Regions from separate parts of the Paenibacillus sp. FSL H8-0280 genome, predicted to be linked through region 2. Evidence: predicted binding sites of a transcription regulator. Region 2 holds the regulator's gene; each other region holds the start of a gene.
The links. Region 2 encodes LexA, which represses DNA repair genes until DNA is damaged. Its sites were predicted from a motif close to CGAACATATGTTCG; they were not measured.

Region 1 (7,380 bases), 3.0 Mb from region 2:
ATTTCGAAATCCTTTTTATCTTGTTTAATAGCATCATTCAGATTGTTTATCTCTTCTTCATGCAGCACTGTAAGCTGTTGTTTTTCGTCGATTGTTGCTTTGAGTTGATCAATCTCCATCTCGAGTTTTTCATACTGAGCAACTTCTTCTGCTGCACTGGCATTTTGCTGAGCATATTGTATTCGGTATGTGTTCAAATCCTTTTCCAAATTTACGAATAGATCCAGATTAAATAGAATCTTACCTGACTCTTTCAAGTACTCTGGAATTTTTTCTTCAGAAACAATACGCGAAATATCCTCACCATCAAAAAGGCAAAGTTCAAATAATTTTGGAGGCATTTCTTCACGTAATCGACTTTGGAAATCAGAAGTTTGTTGAGCAGATAAGAATTGATTATCACGTTTAACTGCAAAACTCTCACGAATACGATCATTTTTTATTCGCCAGCTTCTTACTAATGAATATTCATGTAATTCGAAATCCTCAGTGGAACTGTAATCAAGAGTAATCTGAAATGCGTCAGTCACATTCTCATTAATTGCTTTACGATTCAGTAATGTTCTAATTTTACGATAATAGGGTTCATTCTCAGTAACAAAACCATATGCCATAGAGCCAAATAAAACGATTCTTAAAGATTCTAGTATTGTCGTTTTACCAGCACCATTTTTCCCACCAAGTAGTATTACGTTACGGTTAGTCTTTGTACGGAAATCAAATTTATTGAGCTCTCCATAGTAAGCACCTATATTTCGGAGAGCCAGTTTTTGAATGTGCATTGATTATTTATCCACCTTTATAAATGTAAGAAATCTTGTCTGAGTGTTTTATCAAATGCCTGGAATAGTCCTCTTCTTACTTTTACACCGGAGTATTCTTTCTCAACAGATATTAATTCTTTAAGAAGGTTAAGGTTGACTCCTTCTTCTTGACAAAGAGATTCAAGATCGGTAACTTGGTCTTCTTTGAATACAGGACGATCATTTTGATGCCAATCGTAAACTATACCTGTTTCTTCTTCGACGATCAGAGGAAGTCGATCTTCCCACTGTAGGTCGTCATGCCAATATTTCCGAATCGCCTTAAGCTCTTCAAATGTGATTAATTCAACGTTAGGGTCATGCATTTGGCGAATTTCTTCTTGAGTTTGTAATAATTTTCGAAGAATTTCTTCCCGAGCTTTCATTGTGAAAGGACCGACGCCAAAACGTTTAGGAAGAGCATCTGGATTCTCATCATCAACGATTAAAATATCCAATTCCTCCACAGAAGCAAGGTTAATTTTATTTTCTTCAATATAATGCTTCATTTCAGATTTGTAGATTCTCGGATGACTCAAATCATCAGGATCTATTCCGCCTAAATTTGTTGTCAGATAGACTTCGCCATTCATACGATGTTTTTGTCTTTTCGTACGGTCTTCACGTATTTGAACAAGGAAATTTCTAAAATCATATAATGGACGTAACCAATCTACACCGTTATTAATAAATCCGCTTAACGCCTTATCTTCATTAACAACTGTACATGTCCAACACCCAAAACGACTGTTTCCACAAGAACCTGCACTTTCTTTTATCTCTTTGTCTACCACGAGAGGGCATTCACTACTTGAATCTTGATAGAGCTGAAGCAGTTCATTATTATCATCGCCCCATGGTGACTCATACTGCAATAAAAATTCCCATACATCATCAAGAGTGTAGGAGCGAATCGGAGCAAAAACAAATGCGTTTCGAAGTGTAGAGTGACGCATTAAATTTGAACCTTCTATAGTATGAGACTGCATTACTCCTGCTCTTGTAGAACTTTCGGAATCTCGAACTCCTAGTAACATAACCACTTCACCAAACTGATCTACTTTATCAAGAATGAAGCGGTTAGCAGGCTCGATTTTCAAACGATCCGTACACCATCTGAACTTTTGACGAGGAGTAGGATAACCTTTTCCAATAATAGAGGCCCAAAAGGTTTGCTCAACTTTTGGACGTACCTTGTGTGTTTCAATAGGCAAACCTACAGCGAGTGCTTTATTTTGTATGCGTCCAAGAGTTCGCGTGATTTTGTCTATAATTAAAGGAGTTTCTACTTGAGTATCTGATGAAATGACGTACACTTTTTTCTTCAGAAGAGAAGGTTCTAGCTCAGATAAGGCTTGAAAGACTAGTTGTACAACTGCCGTTGAGTCTTTTCCCCCACTGAAACCTACGACCCAAGGCTTCTCATCTGCTAAATAGACTTCTTTGACTAGTTCTTTGGCTTCAACGAACTTGCTTCCAGTATTAAATATATTAAACATCAGTAGATGTACCTTCTTTTATTTTATTTTCAATTTTCTGCTCGGCTTCTGTTAAGGGGAGCCCTAATTTAAATTTTATGAGATTTGCAGTCAATTGAATGGTCTCATTTGTCTTGTTAATACGTCCGGTTTGTCCATAAGCACGACCTAACCAATCCGCTTTATTATCGCGGCTCCAGTCGATTTTGGATAGTTCTTTTACGTACAATTCCCATTGATCTGCATGATAACGATAAAGATAGTGCCCAACTATACCAATAGCTTCGAGAAATACACCATGCGCTACAACCGAACCAATACGAAGATCTCTTGGCGAGGTTCGCTTATTGAGTACATCTTGCCATTCCAATATAGAAACACAAAGTAGAGCCCAGAACTCAGAAACAAATTTTTTCTCCGGTTCTGAGATTAACTCACCTTTGCGCTTACCTAACAGTTTACAGATCGTATTGAAAATGTGATTCAGAGCAAACAATTTAGGAGAGTTTTTGGACAACGACACTTTCTCACGATCCGTATATCGCTCCAATAAAGGAATTTCATTAATTAAACTTTTAGTGATCAAAGATAGTTGATCACGGTGATCGTATAGAATTCCGATTGAAGATGTGGTATTCACTGCATGACGATTCAAATCCGAAAACATTTGCTGAGAGCGCAGAAGTCCAAGGTCATGAAAGAATACTACTGATATTGTTTCGTCACCAAGTTCAGGCGAAATTTTGAGAGCTTCTTCAATAGCTGCACGTCTATGTTGACCGTCATTAATGAGAAATTGAGCATCTAAAGAAATATTCAAATAACCAAGATCTTTAAACTCTTCTGATTGTGGCTGGAAAATTAGCTCGCCGTTTACTGATGCAGTTAACGAAGAGAAAATATAATCTTTAGGATTCTCAAGAATATAGTTCGTAATATCCGGAATTCTTGATTTATTCATTAAACGTTGTGCACGGTGGTCGGCCGGAATTTCCTCCTCATCAAAAAGGAATATCCGAGGTATTAATTTCAATGGGCACATTACTGTATAAAAATCTCTTCCAGCTTGAATCCCGCGAATCGCTGGAAAACTATAACTGAAGTTCATAGGCATCCCCCTGTTTTACGTACGTAATAACGTAGAATGTATATTGATTTTATCGTAAGACGAACAAATGTTCAATGTCTAAATTACATAATAAAGTAAATATAGTACGTAATTACGTGAATAAAAGATGAAGGAATAATGAAAATAACGAGGTAACATTCCGGTCGTGTACGATCGGCGTGCTCCTCGTTATTTTAGTTTTTATCATAAGTATCGAAGATCTCAGTAATTATATTAAGCACCATTAAAATGTGCTTAGGTTCATGGGTTCTTAATAGAGAAATGATCTTAGTAATATTGGAATCATCCTGCGAGAGATCTTCACGCTCCTTAACGTATGTAAACAGTTCATATACACCGACATCTAAAGCGGCAGCAATCTTTTCAAGATTTTTTAAAGATATATTTCGTTCTGCTCGTTCAATAAAACCAATGTAACTTGGATTAAACCCCGCATTTTCAGCTAATGCTTCTTGAGACAGATCTCTAGATTTTCTTAGATCTCTTATTCTCGCGCCCACTAATTCTAAAAGTTCGGACATATGAACACCTCTCTTTAATTAGAAGTGTAGAGAAAGAATCATCGTTAATTAACCGATAGATAATAAGTAATTTGTATTTAAAACTACTATGTAGTAATATTTGTTTGTATCTTGCCCAAAAGTTTTAAAAAATTATGCAGAGTGTTCAAATGTAGTGTGGATTCTAAACTAAAATATTGAGGAGTTGATTACCTTGAATCACGCTTACTCCTACACGAATCGGCAGAATGATGAATTTGAATATCAACGACTTTCCCAGTATCACATCAAACTTGCTGCAATTATGCATAATCACAATCAGTTCAAAGCCTGCCTGATTCTCTGCGATTGGGCTCTAGCCTCCATGATCAAGGCGCTTTATATCCATAAGTATCATTCAGTTCATCCACCCAAGGAACTCACCATGAACGTAATCTTGCCTTTAGTGCATACGGACACTGAACCCGGATTGGATATTGCCTTGTTCATCGGTACGATGCAACATATGTCATCCCTAGCGGATTACCCACATGACCAGCCAATAGAACTGGACAACATTGAAAAGCTTCTTCAACGAACAGAAGAGATATTGGACGAGTTAGCCACTCGATTGGAGGATGATTCATCAGAGTAAGATGTTTTTTTAATTGATCATTTGGGTTAAATGTTTGATTAATCTATGTTACGCTTACAAGATGACATCATCCAAATAAAGGATATGTGATGCAGAGATTACAAAGGATGCTCTTTGCTTTGCATCTGGAAAGTAGGTGTACATTTTGAAAAGAGTAATTGCTATCGCGTTTTTCATATTATCTATATTGGAATTGGTTACTTTAATCCTAATCGGTAAAAGCATGATGATTGGGTATATGGAACCGAGTACGTTTAGCGGGATAATCTCATTCCCACTAGGCGCTACGTACCTCTCGATCTGGATGTTCTTTTCAAGGCAAGAGTTTACTGGAGGACGAGTCGCAGGACAGATCAGTTTGACAGCGGCATTGTTGACGTCGTGCCCGTTGGTGTGTTTGTTAATTATTTTCTATTAACTCAACCCATCCCTCCACATAGCAACTTGTATAATCGCAACAAGGGAGATTTTGGATCGGGGCTGGGAGACTTCAAGAGCAGAAAGGATGTTATACCACATGCCTACATATAACAAATTGGTGCGGGACAAGATTCCGGATATTATCACATCCAGCGGTAAGGAATGCCGGACCCGCATTCTAGACTCGGAGGAGTATAAGCAAGAATTAAGAACGAAGCTACAAGAAGAATCGGATGAGTACTTAAATGCATCAAGCGATCAGGAAGCGTTGGAAGAGTTGGCAGACATGCTGGAGGTGATCCGAGCGCTGGCGGAGGTACACGGGGCGAATGCAGCGCAGCTGGATAAGCTTCAGGCAGACAAAGCGGAAGCGCGCGGTGCATTCCAGGAACGGGTGTACCTGATTGATGTCGACGAAGCTTAACGTTAAACTCATTACAGATAACCTGGTCGATGAACTGATTACCCGGATGCACCATGCGTCCGGGATTTATATTATGACGTCCTTTATCATGCAGTCCGGGGTGAAACTACTGGCCCCGCACTTAAAGCGGGCGGCGGAGCGTGGGGCCGAGGTGCGGATGCTCGCGGGAGACTATCTGTATATCACACAGCCGGAAGGCTTGCGGGCGCTCTGTGAGGTTAAACCACGAATTGAGACACGTTTGTGGCGAAGTATGGGTACTTCTTTTCACCCGAAAGCTTATCTGTTCGATGCCGATTGTATAAAAATCATAATCGCTTCATACAAAAACCTCAAAAAAACCTCATCGCCAAACTGATCAAAATAACCCGCATAGCGACGATCCGTCGTATAGGCTTCCGCAATACATCTCAAAATCTCAGCATCACAACTCATAAATTGCTCCAGACAACTCTTCCATTCACGCAATAGCGCCTGCACCTCACCAGAAGCAGGAGATAGATCCTGATGCTTCGCCAACTCCCGAAATACCTGCTCCATGTTGACCGAGAACTGCTGGTAGGCTTTTTCTTGTTCTTCCACAGACAGCTCGCTCACATTGGCTTCGAATTCCTGATATTTCACGGTATCTCCGTAGATGAACTTCGCCTCGGATTCATATTGCTCTTGAATGGACAGAATGGGAGAATCGTCAAACAGATTAAGATGAGAGAGATCCGTTCCATCCACATACTCGTCCAACTGGTCGATGATGGTTTCGAGCTTTTGTTTGCGTTGAACGAGTGTGCTGCGGTGCTTTCTTAGGATATCTTTCTGTTCTTCTTTGGAGAGTTGCATCATGGCCGCAATGTCTTTTAATGAGAAATTCATTTCTTTGAACAACAGAATCATTTGCAGATTCCCGAGTGCCTCTTGATCGTAATACCGATAGCCGTTGTCCTCGACTTTGCTCGGTTTTAGGAGATCTGTTTTATCGTAATAATGTAATGCGCGTTTGGTGATGCCTGTGATCTGAATGATATCTTTAACGGTGAAATAGGGTGTCTTCATTCCAAAAGTCCTTTGTTTCAGCAAGGATGACACTTGCCGGAGTGATGGTTGCTTCGGTGATCGGTGTACCTGTTTTGTTCAGATAATATTGGATTAAGTGATAACCGCAGGCATAACCAGCCGCGTAGGGCATACCTACGGGCGTGAAGTTTTGCAATCTTGCAAGTTCATCGCCGTATAGATACGGATTAATTTGGTCAAAACCGGTGACATACAGCTGATCTTTTATCTTTGGTTTAATTACTTTATTCAAAGTCTCCATATCCGTTTTAGCTACCCAGGGGCCTAACAACTCTTCTCCATACAGGGATGTCGCAAAGCTCTCGGCCAATCCCTCACTAACAACCATCTCGCCAAGCGTAATCTGTGGATTCCACTGGATATATTGATATCTCACATTATGATTGCACTCATGGGCCAACACCGATTGCATACGAGGTAGAGTATACCTATTGGGGATCAGGTTCGCAATAATATAACCCGGGATTCCACCATCTCCGCTGATACCTTCGTTCACGGTGAGTGAAGGACTATTCTTGTCGCCTAATAAAATCGTATATAGATATTCGGAGACCAATAGCTCAATCCCGTGCTCTGTAAAGGTGGATAGACTCGTACAAACGGCTTCATGACACTGTTGCCAAAATGTTTCAGACGAAATCGCTGCTAACGATTCGTTAATCTCAGGTGTGATATCTGCTGGAGCGATATTCATAAAGTTATTCATCATGATCACATCGAAGCCGTGAGGCTCTTGAGAGCGAAACGGGATCTGTTGAATGTTCCATTTGTTCATGAATGGACTCATCATTCGTTCACGGTATAACTCCAATTTCTCATCGGGTGCAGCCTGAATGATTTCCTCATAGATTTGATCTGAACGTAACGCGGTAATCTTCATCCTTAATCTCTCCTTCATGTAAGCTTGAGATCATTATCAAG
Region 2 (7,380 bases):
TTATCATCTTTGACGGACACTTCCGATATTTTTAAACCATCAAGTTCATATTCGATTGCTTCAACTGTTTCTGCTACTTCATCTTGCTTAGTTTCTTCTTTTGCTTGCTCAGTGTCTACTAATACATTCGTTTCTACTAGTTCTGTTTCAGTTGATTTCACAGGCACTGTATTGGCTGTTTTTTCTGTCTCACTTCCACAAGCTGTTATTGCTATTGTTAACATTAAGGCTGACAATAAAAGTGATGCTTTTTTCAAGATGATTCCTCCAATATATGTATTCTGCATATAGTCTATCAGACCTAGGTATATTTTTCTATGTAAATGAGAGGAAAAGCTAATACATGTGGAGTCGCAACTAGAAGAGGATAGCCTCTCATAAACCTTAATAAAGGTCATTGTATCAGTCAGTCTGTCCTAAATAGTCGCGAACTTCTAACTTCTTGCGGCACCTTGTCTTTAGACATCTCAGTTGTTCTTATCAGGCAACGACTGAACATTTATTCATTTCTCCTTAGCCATTCATCCTTTTACTCAGATATTAGAATAACCTGCTACGATAATAGATGTATTCCATGAGACTGTTGAATTTAAAACCAAAACTCACCTACTATCGCAGTAAGCTGATACTGTCTATAGAATGAAAGACTTACATAGCACCCTCATAAGGCAACTTGAAAGCCACGAGATAGAAAGGAATTCTAGCATTCACACATTTAAAATTGCAAACATCGTCCAAATACATACAAATCAATGTTTCATTTGTATGTTGAAAGTTTCATATAGAAGAGGTATACTTTAATTAAATTTTGAGCAATTTAATTTTAAATAATTAATTGGAGATGTTAATATGAATCAAGCAAAACAACTAGTGACAGAACAACGTACATTTTTTTATACAGGACAAACTAAAAATATCAAGTATCGGATTAATGCGCTTCAACAGCTTAGAAAAGGAATTGAAAAGTATCAGCAACGGATTCAAGATGCACTTCGGGCAGATTTGAACAAATCAGAGGCGGAAGCTTACGGTTCAGAGATTCGTATTGTTTTGGGTGAACTGGATTTTGCATTAGAACACCTGCAGGAATGGGCTGCACCTAAACAAGTCCCAACCAATTCGGCTATGCCGGATGGGGTGAGCACCATTTATCCGGAACCATACGGAGTGGCGCTTATTATTGCACCTTGGAATTACCCTTTCCAACTGGCCTTTGGTCCACTGATTGGAGCAATTGCAGCCGGTAACTGTGCAGTTATCAAGCCTTCTGAATTAACACCAGCCGTATCTCGTCTGACGTATGATCTGATTCATGAGATTTTCCCTCAGGAGTATATTGCCGTTATGGAAGGGGAAGTTGAAGCCAGCACCGCATTGTTGAAAGAGAAGTTTGATTATATTTTCTTCACAGGAAGCACGGGTGTTGGTCGCATTGTTATGAAGGCAGCTGCGGAGCATCTGACTCCTGTAACTCTTGAGTTGGGTGGTAAGAGTCCTGCTATTGTCCATAACGATGCAGATCTGAAGCTGGTGGCCCAGCGGATTGTTCGTGGTAAGTTCCTCAATGCGGGGCAAACATGCGTTGCTCCGGATTACTTGCTTGTGCATGAACAAGTTCATGATGAACTGATCGATATGATTGGCGCAGAGATCAAAGATAAATTTGGGGATGATGTGTTATTGAACGCTGATTTCCCGCATATTGTTAACGCGCGTAACTTTGATCGGTTGTCGGGATTCCTCACAGATGGCAAAACGCTGATTGGTGGACGTTCTGTACGTGAGCAGTTGCTCATTGAGCCGACTGTACTTGGAGATGTGAACTGGGAATCAGCTGTCATGCAAGAAGAGATCTTCGGTCCGATTCTTCCTGTATTTACGTACAGTGACCTGAACCCAATGCTGGATGAGATTGTTCGCCGGCCAAAACCATTGGCGCTATATCTCTTCACACAAGATGAGCAACTGCAGGAGCAGGTTCTGAATCAAGTGTCCTTCGGTGGGGGATGTATTAATGACACACTTTCTCATATGACTTCACACTATCTCCCGTTTGGTGGTGTAGGAGAGAGTGGGATGGGCTCATATCACGGACAACAGAGCTTTGATGTGTTCTCGCATCACAAAAGTGTTCTGAAACGCAGTGAATAATTAGCCGCTAAAATAACATAAACATGAAAAAAAGAGGTTGTCCTGTTCATCAGGGCAACCTCTTTCGTATTTCATTACATCTAGTTTTGTTACTCAAGTTAAATATTAATGAATATCTCGGAAAAGGCCAATGACTTTACCCAGAATACTAACATGTTTCAAACGTAAAGGTTCGAAGGTCGCATTCTCCGGTTGAAGGCGAATATGATCTTTCTCTTTATAGAACGTTTTCACTGTAGCTTCATCGTCTTCAGTCATTGCAACGACGATATCACCGTTATCAGCAGTTTGCTGTTGACGGACAATAACGTAATCTCCATTAACGATTCCAGCTTCCACCATACTATCTCCCACTACTGAAAGCATAAACACTTTCTGTTCGCCTACATAATGTGTAGGAAGAGGGAAGTAGTCTTCAATGTTCTCGGTTGCAGTGATTGGAACCCCGGCTGTGACCTTACCAACGACAGGAATACGTGCAACGCTATGAGCAAATTGATGAGAATGCTCAGATTCTTCCTGGCTCAAAAGCTCAATGGCTCTTGGCTTGGTAGGGTCGCGTCGGATCAAACCTTTTTTCTCCAAACGATCCAAATGTCCATGTACTGTTGAGCTGGAAGCCAGTCCAACAGCTTCACCAATTTCCCGTACGGAAGGAGGATACCCCTTCAACCGGACTTCATTTCGTATAAACTCCAGAATAGCCTGCTGCCTGCTGGATATCTTCGACATACCGTATCAACCCCATTTTAGTAACGTTTGGGAAAATTATAACATAGAACCTCCGTTCGTACAAACATAAGTTCTAAATAAAATAGCATTAAATCAGTGTTTTTTAACTTTTAGAACCGAATTTGTCCAAAAGGCAGAGCATAATACTGCAAATACTTTGCAAAAGAACTTCAATGAAGATATTTCTCCTTCAAAAAAGAAGCGAACAATTGTTCTAAAAATCTATTGAACAAAACAAGTGTTCGTGTTATATTGATTTCAACAGATAGGAACAAACGTTTGGAGGCGGGTATTTAATGAGATATTCTACTTATCAAAGCATTTATGAACCGATGAATTCGGAACTGGTGAAGTCTAACATAGGGAACTACAAGAAGGTTTTAGCGCGTTTCAAGATTTCTTCATGGATGTTAAAGGTAGCCATTACCTCTTTGATTATATTTATTGGATGCAGCACTGTTTTAACTGTATTTGCTGGCAATGAGAATGATGTTCTGCCTGGAGGGAAGATTGCCGTTTCACAAGGGGAAACCTTATGGAGTATTTCTTTGGAACATAAACCGACGAATATGGATACACGTATTTATATAGAAGCAATTAAGAAAGTGAATCAACTTCATACGACTTCCATCCAAGTGGGTCAAGTACTAGCTCTACCGCAATTTGCAGAATAAAATGCACATCAATGAGTGTTAGCGCGTGTCAGCTTGACAAGCTGCCTTTATCATGGCAAAGTTAATATGACTTTGTATTTTTGGAGGGGACAAGCTTGGATATAGATAGTCTGGTAGCACGCATTAACGAATTGGCTCGTAAGCAAAAGTCCACTGGATTGTCGGAGGAAGAACTTGCTGAACGTGCCGAGCTAAGAGAGATTTATTTGAGCAATATTCGCAGCAATTTCAGACAACAACTGGATACCATTGAGATTGTTGATGATGAGAATGACAAAGGCCACCAAGGCAAACTCAAACACTAACGAAACCTAATGATATCATTATGATATTTAGGTTTCTTCCTGTTATTTTGAGTGTGCAATTTATAGGGGGAAATGTTGGTTTACAGTTATGTAAGCCGATACAAAGACACATAAGGGGGATTCTCATGTCGCGTTCGTTCGAGAGAACGGTTAAGAAAAATTCCAAGCAGTTAAATCAGCAACGCAAAAAAAGTGGTCAACCAATCACTGGTACACCAGGTGAAGAAGTCTTTAAGGGACGCAGCTTGTTGTTCCCAATATTTTTGATCGGTCTCGCCTTTTTGTATCTGTTTATGAGCACATTCCTTGTGCAAGCTCCAATGACAACTTGGGACTGGGTGACCATGCTGCTTTACGTATTTTTGGCAGTCATCTTCATGCTTCGCCGTCCATACATCAAGATTAGCAGTAATCGGATTATAACGACGAAGGGTAATCGTGAACGTTCAATTGGGGTTGACGATATCGTTAAATTCAGAATTGAACCAGGTACGGTTGTAATCGAACATAACAGTCGCGGGAAAAGATGGGTGTTTACCAAGTTATTGAACCGTTACGATACAGATGCGATTGCAGAACGTTTACTGAAGTTTGCAAAAGCACACCAGATCACCGTGGAAACCGTCGAAAAGTAATTATTGCATAAAGGGGTAGATGATCGGAATGGCGTTAAAAGCGATTTTGTTCGACCTAGATGATACTTTATTGTGGGATGAGCGTAGTGTTCGAGAAGCTTTTCATGAGACTTGTCTAATTGCAGCGCAAGAGACTGGGGTCAAACCAGAAGAACTTGAAGAAGCTGTGCGTAATGAGGCACGTGGACTGTATGAATCATATGAAACCTTTCCTTTTACCAAAATGATTGGAATCAATCCGTTTGAAGGCCTATGGGCGAACTTTACTGGTGGGGATCAACCCGAATTCCGTCAGTTGGAACAACTTGCTCCAGTATACCGTAAAGAATCCTGGCGTCGTGGCTTGTTGAAGTTGGGTATAGATCGGGAAGATCTTGCTGAACAACTGGCCGCGCAGTTTGGAGTAGAACGGAGATCCAGACCTCATGTATACGAAGAAACGATGGATACCTTGCGTCAGTTACAAGGAAAGTACAAACTGTTGCTGTTAACGAACGGTTGTCCTGCTTTGCAACAAGAGAAGTTGGATGGTGTACCTGAATTGACTCCATTCTTTGATGAGATTATTATCTCGGGTAACTTCGGAAAAGGAAAACCAGATCCGTCGATATTTGAACATGCTTTGAGTAAACTGAGTGTTAAACCCGAAGAGAGCATGATGGTTGGAGACAAGTTAACGACTGATATTCGTGGTGCTTTATCATCTGGCATCCAATCCGTATGGATTAACCGTGAGCATAAGACCAACAATGAAACGTATGCGCCAGACCATGAAATAACACATTTATCGGAATTAAATCAGCTTATTGCTAATTTCTAAGCAGATCAGCTATAACATCTTTCCTCAGCACCCTGAAACATTGGAAGCTTCAATGAACGATGATGTCGTTCTTGAAGTTACCAATGTTTTTTTATTTGAACTTATTGACTAAATTACCTTGTTAAATGAGATCTCCATTTTTTTTGCTAAAAGTTATTGAAATTAGGGGGAAGCTGGATTAGAATATAACTAACATACTAGTATGACTAGTATTTAGATTGTCCTAAAGCAATTCCTTTTTGACTTACTTCATTAAAATGGAAGCAGGGAGTTATTGCTTATTATTTTCGATTGATTGTAAGCGCTTAATATTTTGAAAAAGCTTCTTTCGATTTGGAGATCACACCACTTAGTAAGTGCTAATTAATGATGTGAAGCACCTTGGATTGTGTGATTCTACATAATACATCAAATTGATATCGCTTACATTTTAGCAATTATCTATTTGGTAGTGGGGGTGAAGTTAAAGGAGTTGTTGTCTTCTACAAGAGGAGAAACGATGGGAAATGTACCTGAATTACTCTTACTTATCAAGTCCTGGATCGGAGTGAAAACACATGGAGTCGGAAACCGCTAAAACAACGTTAACCATGACATCTTTACGTAAAGAGAGCAGATTACGAACGGCAGCAACTTTGTTCCGCAAAGACTGGCAGTTGTATTCACTATTAATCCTTCCCATCATCTATCTACTTATCTTTAAATATGGGCCGATGATCGGTAATGTGATTGCGTTCAGACGTTTTGTTCCCGGGGGAAGTATATTTGGAGAAACGTGGGTTGGATTAAGGTACTTCAAAATGTTCATTGAGGACCCTACCTTCTGGAGAGTATTCGGTAATACGCTGATGTTGGGCGGACTTGCATTGCTCTTTACATTCCCGGTTCCAATCATTTTTGCCTTGATGCTTAACGAAGTGAAGAGTAAACGATTCAAAAAGTTTGTACAGACCGCGTCTTATCTGCCTCATTTTCTGTCCATCGTTATCGTTGCGGGTATGATCCTGCAGCTGACAGCAGTGAATGGTTCCATTAATGGACTGGTGGCTTTCTTCACCGGAGACAATATTCCTTTTATGCAGCGGGCTGAGTGGTTCAGAACAATCTATATCACTTCTGAGGTATGGCAGGGTATGGGTTGGGGAGCGATTCTGTATCTGGCTGCTCTGACAACCATTGATGATTCTTTGTATGAAGCTGCACGTATCGATGGTGCCAATCGGTGGAAGCAAACGATTCATGTAACGTTACCAGGGATCTTGCCAACGATTGTGACGTTATTGATTTTGAACATGGGTAACTTCCTGGCAGTTGGATTTGAAAAAATCTTACTCTTGTACAATCCGCTTATCTATGAGACATCTGATGTGATCTCCACTTACCTGTATCGGGTCGGACTGGAATCGAGTAACTTCAGTTATGCTACCGCAATTGGCTTGTTCGAATCGCTGATCGGTCTGATTCTGGTGTTCTCCGTAAATGCCATCTCACGCAGACTGACACAAAGAAGCTTATGGTAAAGGAGGAGCATCATGCAGGAATCCAGATCTTACAAGGTATTTAAAGTATTCAATGTCATCTTTCTGCTGTTCGTGGTATTTATAACGCTCTATCCATTCTTAAATGTCGTGGCACAATCCTTCAGCAGTGAGTCCTATATTAATTCGGGTAAGGTTAGTTTGTTCCCAAGAGGATTCAATGTGGAGACATACAAAACCATCTCACGTGACAGCATGTTCTGGACGAATTATAAAAATACGATTATCTACACTGTAGTAGGTACGTTAATCTCAATGTTCATGACGACCATTTTCGCATATGCCCTATCCAAAAAGAGGTTGATGGGTCGCAAGTTTCTGACGATGTTTGCCGTATTCACCATGTTCTTCAGTGGTGGATTGATTCCAAACTATGTGTTGATTAATTCCCTTGGGTTCAACAACACCATGTGGGCACTTGTTGTTCCTGGCGCAATTAGCATATATAACATGCTGATCATGAAGTCATTTTTTGAAAATATGCCTGAAGAACTGGAGGAAGCTGCCTCCATTGACGGCTTGAAC
Region 3 (7,380 bases), 1.6 Mb from region 2:
TCCTGCACTCAAGGCAGTCTCAAATTCCGCATCTGTACTGATCCCTTCTAGTGCCTCAACAATGAGATCATTGGCAATGCCCTTCTGACGCAGCTCTTGCCTTATCCACAGTTTTCCCTTCCGCTTGCCCTCCATACGCTGTCTTGTCCATTCCTTCGCAAATAGATCGTCATCCACCAGGTTCTCCCGCTCAAGCCGATCCAGCGCCTCTTCAATCAAAGGTGCAGCAAACTCCTTCTGACGAAGTTTCTGACTTAATTCATGGCGCGTACGTGGCTTATGCTCCAAAAAACGCAGAGACTGTGCATACGTCCGCTGTCGCTCGTCAGCTACAATGATTTCCTCCAGATCCTTCTTCATAAACGTATTACCTTGAGTCATCCTGTATTTAATCATCACATCTTCAAGAACCGTAATGGAGTGGATGCCAAAAGTGATTCGATAACGAGCTTGCCTGCTCTTCGTTCGTTCTACACGTGTAATAATAAGTTCTTCGTTGTCCGGAAATTGGGATAGGCCATCCTGTTCTGCTTCTTCATATAAATCCTCGTCATGTTGATCCATTCTGGTCTCCCCTTTCATAACATTTTCATTCTGACTACGCCAAACACACCTTCACATAAGACAAAGAACACTAATAATACAAAAGACCGGGAACTCTGCCCGGCCCTTTACTTCACAGTTAGCGTGCTAACAGCCCCTGTCCATTGGGACAGGGGCTGTTAGACAGCACGAGTACTCCCACTACAATCCATTATCCAGATTGATCCAAGCTCAATCAGATAAGTTTACGGAGTCCAATGGGGAACACCCTCAGGGTCCTCCCTACAAGGGAGGTTTTGAGAGATTACTCGTTGATTTCAAACAATTCTTGTTCTTCTTCTGCTTCTTTTTGTTGCTCTTCACTAGTTGGCGCAGGAACTGCAGTAACCAAGTTACTGGCTACACGAATTTTTTGTTCAATGATGTCAGCAATATCTTTATGCTCTTTCATGAACTGCTTTGCGTTCTCACGGCCTTGTCCTAAACGCTCGCCTTCGTAGGAGTACCATGCACCACTTTTATTAACGATGTCCAGCTCTGTACCAATGTCAATGATACTGCCTTCTCTCGAAATACCCTCACCATACATGATATCCACTTCCGCTTGTTTAAACGGAGGTGCCACTTTGTTTTTCACAACTTTAATACGAGTACGGTTACCAATCATGTCATTGCCTGATTTGATACTCTCAATACGACGCACATCCAGACGTACTGTGGAATAAAACTTCAGAGCACGACCACCAGGTGTTGTTTCCGGGTTACCAAACATAACGCCGACTTTCTCACGAAGCTGGTTAATGAAGATTGCGATTGTTTTGGATTTGCTGATTGCACCAGACAGTTTACGCAGCGCCTGAGACATCAAACGCGCTTGTAAACCAACGTGTGAATCACCCATTTCGCCTTCAATCTCTGCTTTTGGAACCAATGCGGCTACAGAGTCAATAACGACGATATCTACTGCACCACTGCGCACAAGAGCTTCTGCAATTTCCAGCCCTTGCTCACCCGTATCTGGCTGAGACAGAAGCAATTCATCAATATTAACACCAAGTTTGCTTGCGTATTGTGGGTCAAGAGCATGCTCGGCATCGATAAATGCAGCTTGTCCACCCGCTCTTTGTACTTCAGCGATAGCATGCAATGCTACGGTTGTTTTACCAGAGGATTCAGGTCCATATATTTCAACAATACGGCCTTTAGGCAAGCCGCCTGTTCCTAATGCAATATCCAAAGCCAAGGAACCACTGGGAATAATTTCCACATTCATATGAGTGGACTCACCCAGTTTCATGATGGATCCTTTACCAAATTGCTTCTCTATTTGACGGAGCGCCATATCAAGCGCGGCACGACGGTCTGACAATAAGCTCACACCCTTTACTGTTTATAAGATAATGATACCTTGTTTTAACACGTTTGCCAAGCTTTTTTTCGAACATACATTCGTTTTTTTTGTAAAGGCCGAGGCGCCTCTTCCTCAAGGAAACTTTCCATTAAACAGAAAAAAGAACCGTAAACAAGGCTGTAAAGCCTAATTCTACGGTTCTTCCGTCTTCCTTAATTATACTTGCTTGGAACTGTAAATGCAATCGAAGCTATTAACTAATCAATCCATCGCCACAAGTTTTTGCCATAAGCGATAGAGAATCGCTTTGGCTGAACGAATGCGAACCGTCTCGCGATTACCATTAATACGCAGCTCATGAATTTCCGTCTCTTTTCCACGTTCAGCAAGAGCGATGAAGACAAGTCCGGGTGGCTTACGTTCCGAATATCCCGGTCCAGCTACACCGGTAACAGCCAAGCCAAAATCAGCATCGCCAATCATGCGGATCTGCTCAGCAAGCACTTTTGCAACCTCAGGACTCACCGCCCCAGGTGCATCTTCACCTTCCAGATAATCATGAGGCACATTCAGCAGCTTTTCTTTAATTTCATTGGAGTAACAAACAATTCCACCTTTGAGCATTGACGCGCTTCCGGGTACAGAGGTCAGACTTTGCATGACAAGCCCCCCTGTACAGCTCTCAGCAGCGCTGAGCGTCAGCCCCATGTCAGACATCATGGTTACAATCGTGTACTCTATAGGCACATCCTCGTTCGCGTAGAGATGTTCTGTCAAACGTTCCCGAATCTGAACCTCCATCGCATCCAGCTTCAGCTTCGCCTCTCCCTCACTCGCAGCCTTTGTGGAGACACGTACCGTAACTTCGCCTTCGCTCGCGTAAGGAGCAATCGTAGGGTCTGTCTGCGCGTCAATCAGATCCAGAAGTCGATCTTCCAGAGCAGATTCACCAATACCTGCGAATTTGAGCATTCGGGAATAGATCGGCATCTCTTCTGTGAGTACATGCTGGAACAGCCAAGGTTTGACTTCCTGTTCAAACATTGGAATCAACTCTTTAGGTGGTCCAGGCATCACAACATAATATTTGTCATTGTCAGAAATCGCATTTCCTGCCGCAAGGCCCGTTTCATTGGCCAGAGGTGTTCCGCCATCAATAACGATCGCCTGACGTCGGTTATTCTCTGTCATATCCACATTACGATCTCTGAAAAAGCTCTCAATTTTGTCCATTGCCATTCGATCTGTATGCAGTTTCCGGTTAAGAACAGCTGCGAGCGCATCCTTGGTCAGATCATCTTGGGTAGGTCCGATGCCACCGGAAAATAAAATAACGTCTGCACGGCTCTGCGCAATGCGAATAGCTTCACTAAGTCGGTTCAGGTTATCCCCAACCACCGTTTGGAAATATACATCGATCCCCATCGCAGCCAATTCACGGGATAGATATCTGGCATTGGTATTGACGATTTGTCCAAGCAGTAGCTCTGTGCCAACTGCAATGATTTCTGCCTTCATTGAGCATCCTCCTGTACACGTGGTGAGTGATCAAAGGGCAATAGGATAATTTCCTATTGCCCCTGACCCAATGCTTCCTTCATGATTACCCATTTAAGAACAAACCATTATGCTTTTGTTAAATGAAGCAAATTTTTGTTTTTGATAAAGTAATCGATACCCGACCAGATGGTAATAAGCGCTGCTGCCCATACCGCGATAATATCGACGTGAATACCCGTGTATGAAAACGGGAAATTGTTCAACAGCAACAGCACAATCGCCACAATCTGCACTACAGTCTTCAGCTTGCCCCAAGCACTGGCGGCAACAACCGAACCATCCAGCAATGCAATTTGACGCAAGCCGGTAACTGCAAATTCACGACTAATAATCACAACTGCAATCCAGGAATCCAGCTTGCCCATCTCCACAAGCGAGATCAAAACTGCAGTAACCAGCAGCTTGTCTGCGAGTGGATCGAGCAGTTTCCCCAGATTGGTAACCATGTTATTTTTCCGCGCAAGGTATCCGTCAATTCCATCTGTGCTTGCGGCGATGATAAAAATAACAGCAGCAATCAGTTGATTATACGGAAGCGACAAGCTTCCAAGCTGCAACGGCTCTGGATAAAATGGAAAATCCACGAGCAGGAACACCATCAAAAAAGGGATTAAGCAAATTCGTGCAAGCGTAATCCGGTTGGGTAAATTCACAAGACGCCCTCCCTCATATCCTCCATTACTCCAAACAATCATCATAATCCCGTTATCATCATCCGGAACATGAAATGTACAGTTTCAATGTCAATCCATATTAACATGATCCCACTATGTAGAAACGCAAAAAATAAAGTCAACCGCTCAAAAGCAAAACGCTTTAAACGTTCCGGTGACTTCCAGAAGATGTACTGCTTTTCACAAAGTCAGCAAACGATGAGGACTGGACTTGATGCTTGACTGCCAGCAATGCACACTTAGTATAATATACGCCCAATACCGTGTCAAAAAACACTTTTGCTACAAAAAGGCCATATTACTTGAAATTTGTATATTGCAAATCCAAAGGTAGGTTAGCACCATTTAGCAGCTGCATGACAGCTTGCAAATCATTTTTACTCTTACCAGTTACCCGAAGTTGATCTCCCTGAATCTGACTCTTCACCTTCATCTTGGAATCCCGAATCAGGATATTGATTTTCTTGGCGATGTCCTGATCAATCCCCTGTTTAAAATTCAAACGCTGGCGGACTGTACCAGAAGACGCTGGCTCTACCTTTGCGTAATCAATGTTTTTCAATGGTAGACCACGCTTCGCCATTTTGGATTGCAGCACGTCAATGACAGCCTTGAGTTTGGTCTCATCATCAGATACGATCGTTAACGCATCCTTATCCAGTTTCAGGCTGCTCTTGCTGCCCTTGAAGTCATAACGAGTGCCAATTTCTTTCTCGGTTTGTGTAACGGCATTTGTCAGTTCTTGCAAGTCCATTTTGGACACGATATCAAATGAATTTTCTGAGCTCAAACCAGTCACCCTTTCAGTTAATCGTATGTTCTGTAACATTATAGAGGATACCTTAAGCAAAAGTCTAATTTCAAGCTGTTTTACACAAAGAAAAAAGCATTTTTGGCTTCCACTTCAAGTGGCTGCCAAAAATGCTTGCTGGTCCAGCTTCCAACCTAATAGCGGCTGCGGTTGGGCTGTCTGAACATATCGAGCACACCCAAAAGTACATGTGCAAGTCCAAAACCCAATATTCCGTAACCCCAAGCACTTGGAGTCAGGTAATAACCCAGGAGGCTGACAATGATCCCTAAACCTGTTACGATCCAGCTGACTGTCACAGCCATCCACCTCACTTCACCAAAAGTTAACTGCAAGTTAAGACACGGTTATTGTCTCCTGCAGTTGACCCGGTTATTCGCTACCCGTGGTACCCCCTGTACTGTCCGTTGATCCATTTTCAACACCTGTGGAAGAAGTAGTGTTACTGCTGTCTTCACCAAGCTTCAGACGGATCCGATTGGTCGCCTTGCCATCCGTTACAACTTGCCCGCCAACCTCAATCGTGGTCGCTGCAGCGTAACCAGACTTAATATACATGCCTGTACTATCAAGCTCAAAGGTATAGCTGTCACCTTCGGCTGTGTTACCATACTCCAACTTCTCTCCACTGGAGTTTTCGCCTTTGTACACTTCCAGCCAGCTATGACCTGTTGCTTTGATCGTAACCGTTACAGGTTGCCCTGCACTACCGTTAACTTTAAAGTTCGTAATATTTCCTGATTTCCCATCTTCTGCAACAGTCACATTAGACGGTGAATTGTCAGTTGGTTTTTCCTCAGTTTCATCCGTCTGTCCGTCCGTTTGGCCATCAGTTTGACCGTCAGTTTGACCGTCCGTCTGTCCTTCCGTGTCTGTACCGCCACCGTTACCACCAGCGTCGCCCTCACCAGTACTGTCAGTACCTGAATCTGTCGCAGGCGGATTAGATGCCTGTCCGTTGTCGGCAGGTTGATCCGGTTTATCCTCAGGCTGTTGTTGACTGTCTGTAATTTTGACTGAATCAAGCCCCGGATTATCTGATTCATCACCATTGTTATACACCACATATACATACAACAGTACTACGATCAAAACAGGGAATGTCCACATCAACGCGACAGACATCCACCGATTACTACGCTCAACCGGACGGCTGGAACGCTTCTGAATAACCGGTTCCATCGTTGCTTCCGTCTCTTCTGCGGGTACGTCTTTTTTGTGTCCCTCCAGCAGCTCATCAGGGTTCAGTCCCACGGTCTCCGCATAGGTTTTGATGAAAGCTCGCACATAGAAGCTGCCCGGCAGCACTTTATAGTCTCCTGCTTCTATGGCCTCCAGATACCTCTTGCGAATTTTTGTCATTTCCTGTACATCGTCAAGACTCATCCCTTTTTGCAGCCGGGCCTCCCTTAACTGCTGACCCAGTTCAGACATGCCATCTCCTCCTTATGTTTATCTCTTGAGTTGTTGCTAATCTATTTCATGATTCCGTACGGTTCCTTACAATTCGTCGGTGTAACTAGCCGTAAACGTATCATAAATAATTTCTTCATTCGGATTGTTGCGAAGTTCAATAATAATATCAAAATCATTAAAATCATATTCGGATTCCTGCACAAAAATATCCGGATGTTCGATAACTTTGGTGCTAGGCATGGACATAATATCCTGCAACAAATTGTAATGCCGCTCACTGGAACGAATCGTACTTACAATTCCGTCAATGATGAAGACATTGTTCGGGTTCAATTCGTCTTCGGACATTTGACTCCTTATCGTCTGACGAAGAAGTGTGGAGGAAACAAACGTCCATCGCTTCATTGCACATACGCTGCCCGCAATAATGGACTCCGTTTTGCCAACACGAGGCATTCCGCGCAAACCGATGACCTGATTGCCTTCCCTCTTAAATACTTCACCCAAAAAGTCCACAAGTAACCCAAGTTCATCTCGTGTGAAACGAAATGTCTTGCGATCATCCGAGTCACGGTCAATGTATCTGCCATGACGCACGGCCAAAATATCCACCAATTTAGGTTGCCGCAAAGCCGATACGGTGATGCTGTTTACTTTGCCAAGCATTTCACCAAGCAAACGGATTTTTTCATCATCATCCGATTCAAGCAGCATGCCTCGAGTTTTGCCTTCAACACCGTTAATGGTCAATATATTCACTTCAAGCATCCCCAGCATAGAGGCAATATCGCCTAACAAACCAGGTCTGTTCTTATGTATTTTATATTCCATATACCATTGTTTAGATTCCATTTCAACACCCCGTAATGCATTATTCCACATTATTCGACAGCAACAGAACGTGTCCACTGGACAACAATCTGAGACATCTTCTAAAAATGGGTCACGTTAATGATATATAAAATGAAAATGAATTACAAGAACAGCTCTGTAATCCGTTTGTAATCATTAGAGAAAAGCCCCCT

Region 1: dndB (DNA sulfur modification protein DndB) is a predicted target of LexA. The motif match lies at 3,450-3,463, and genes of this name have one in related genera.
Region 3: recA (recombinase RecA) is a predicted target of LexA. The motif match lies at 1,982-1,995, and genes of this name have one in related genera.

The regions. Positions count from the first base shown of each region.
Region 1 is NZ_CP150296.1:1,113,893-1,121,272, forward strand. Features, by position in the region: gene dndD (DNA sulfur modification protein DndD) at 1-782, opposite strand, end outside; gene dndC (DNA phosphorothioation system sulfurtransferase DndC) at 800-2,302, opposite strand; gene dndB (DNA sulfur modification protein DndB) at 2,295-3,389, opposite strand; gene MHI12_RS04960 (helix-turn-helix domain-containing protein) at 3,584-3,931, opposite strand; gene MHI12_RS04965 (HEPN domain-containing protein) at 4,125-4,544, shown strand; gene MHI12_RS04970 (phosphoribosyl-ATP pyrophosphohydrolase) at 5,062-5,388, shown strand; gene MHI12_RS04975 (hypothetical protein) at 5,372-5,746, shown strand; gene MHI12_RS04980 (MerR family transcriptional regulator) at 5,668-6,438, opposite strand; gene MHI12_RS04985 (DUF2268 domain-containing protein) at 6,413-7,339, opposite strand.
Region 2 is NZ_CP150296.1:4,086,985-4,094,364, reverse strand. Features, by position in the region: gene MHI12_RS17870 (hypothetical protein) at 1-257, opposite strand, end outside; gene MHI12_RS17865 (aldehyde dehydrogenase) at 850-2,151, shown strand; gene lexA (transcriptional repressor LexA) at 2,257-2,883, opposite strand; gene MHI12_RS17855 (LysM peptidoglycan-binding domain-containing protein) at 3,180-3,557, shown strand; gene MHI12_RS17850 (DUF896 domain-containing protein) at 3,653-3,862, shown strand; gene MHI12_RS17845 (hypothetical protein) at 3,988-4,497, shown strand; gene MHI12_RS17840 (HAD family hydrolase) at 4,526-5,317, shown strand; gene MHI12_RS17835 (ABC transporter permease subunit) at 5,908-6,837, shown strand; gene MHI12_RS17830 (carbohydrate ABC transporter permease) at 6,850-7,380, shown strand, end outside.
Region 3 is NZ_CP150296.1:2,529,710-2,537,089, reverse strand. Features, by position in the region: gene MHI12_RS11420 (regulatory protein RecX) at 1-564, opposite strand, end outside; gene recA (recombinase RecA) at 848-1,912, opposite strand; gene MHI12_RS11410 (competence/damage-inducible protein A) at 2,156-3,412, opposite strand; gene pgsA (CDP-diacylglycerol--glycerol-3-phosphate 3-phosphatidyltransferase) at 3,520-4,107, opposite strand; gene MHI12_RS11400 (YajQ family cyclic di-GMP-binding protein) at 4,427-4,918, opposite strand; gene MHI12_RS11395 (hypothetical protein) at 5,074-5,244, opposite strand; gene MHI12_RS11390 (helix-turn-helix domain-containing protein) at 5,312-6,373, opposite strand; gene MHI12_RS11385 (DUF3388 domain-containing protein) at 6,440-7,207, opposite strand.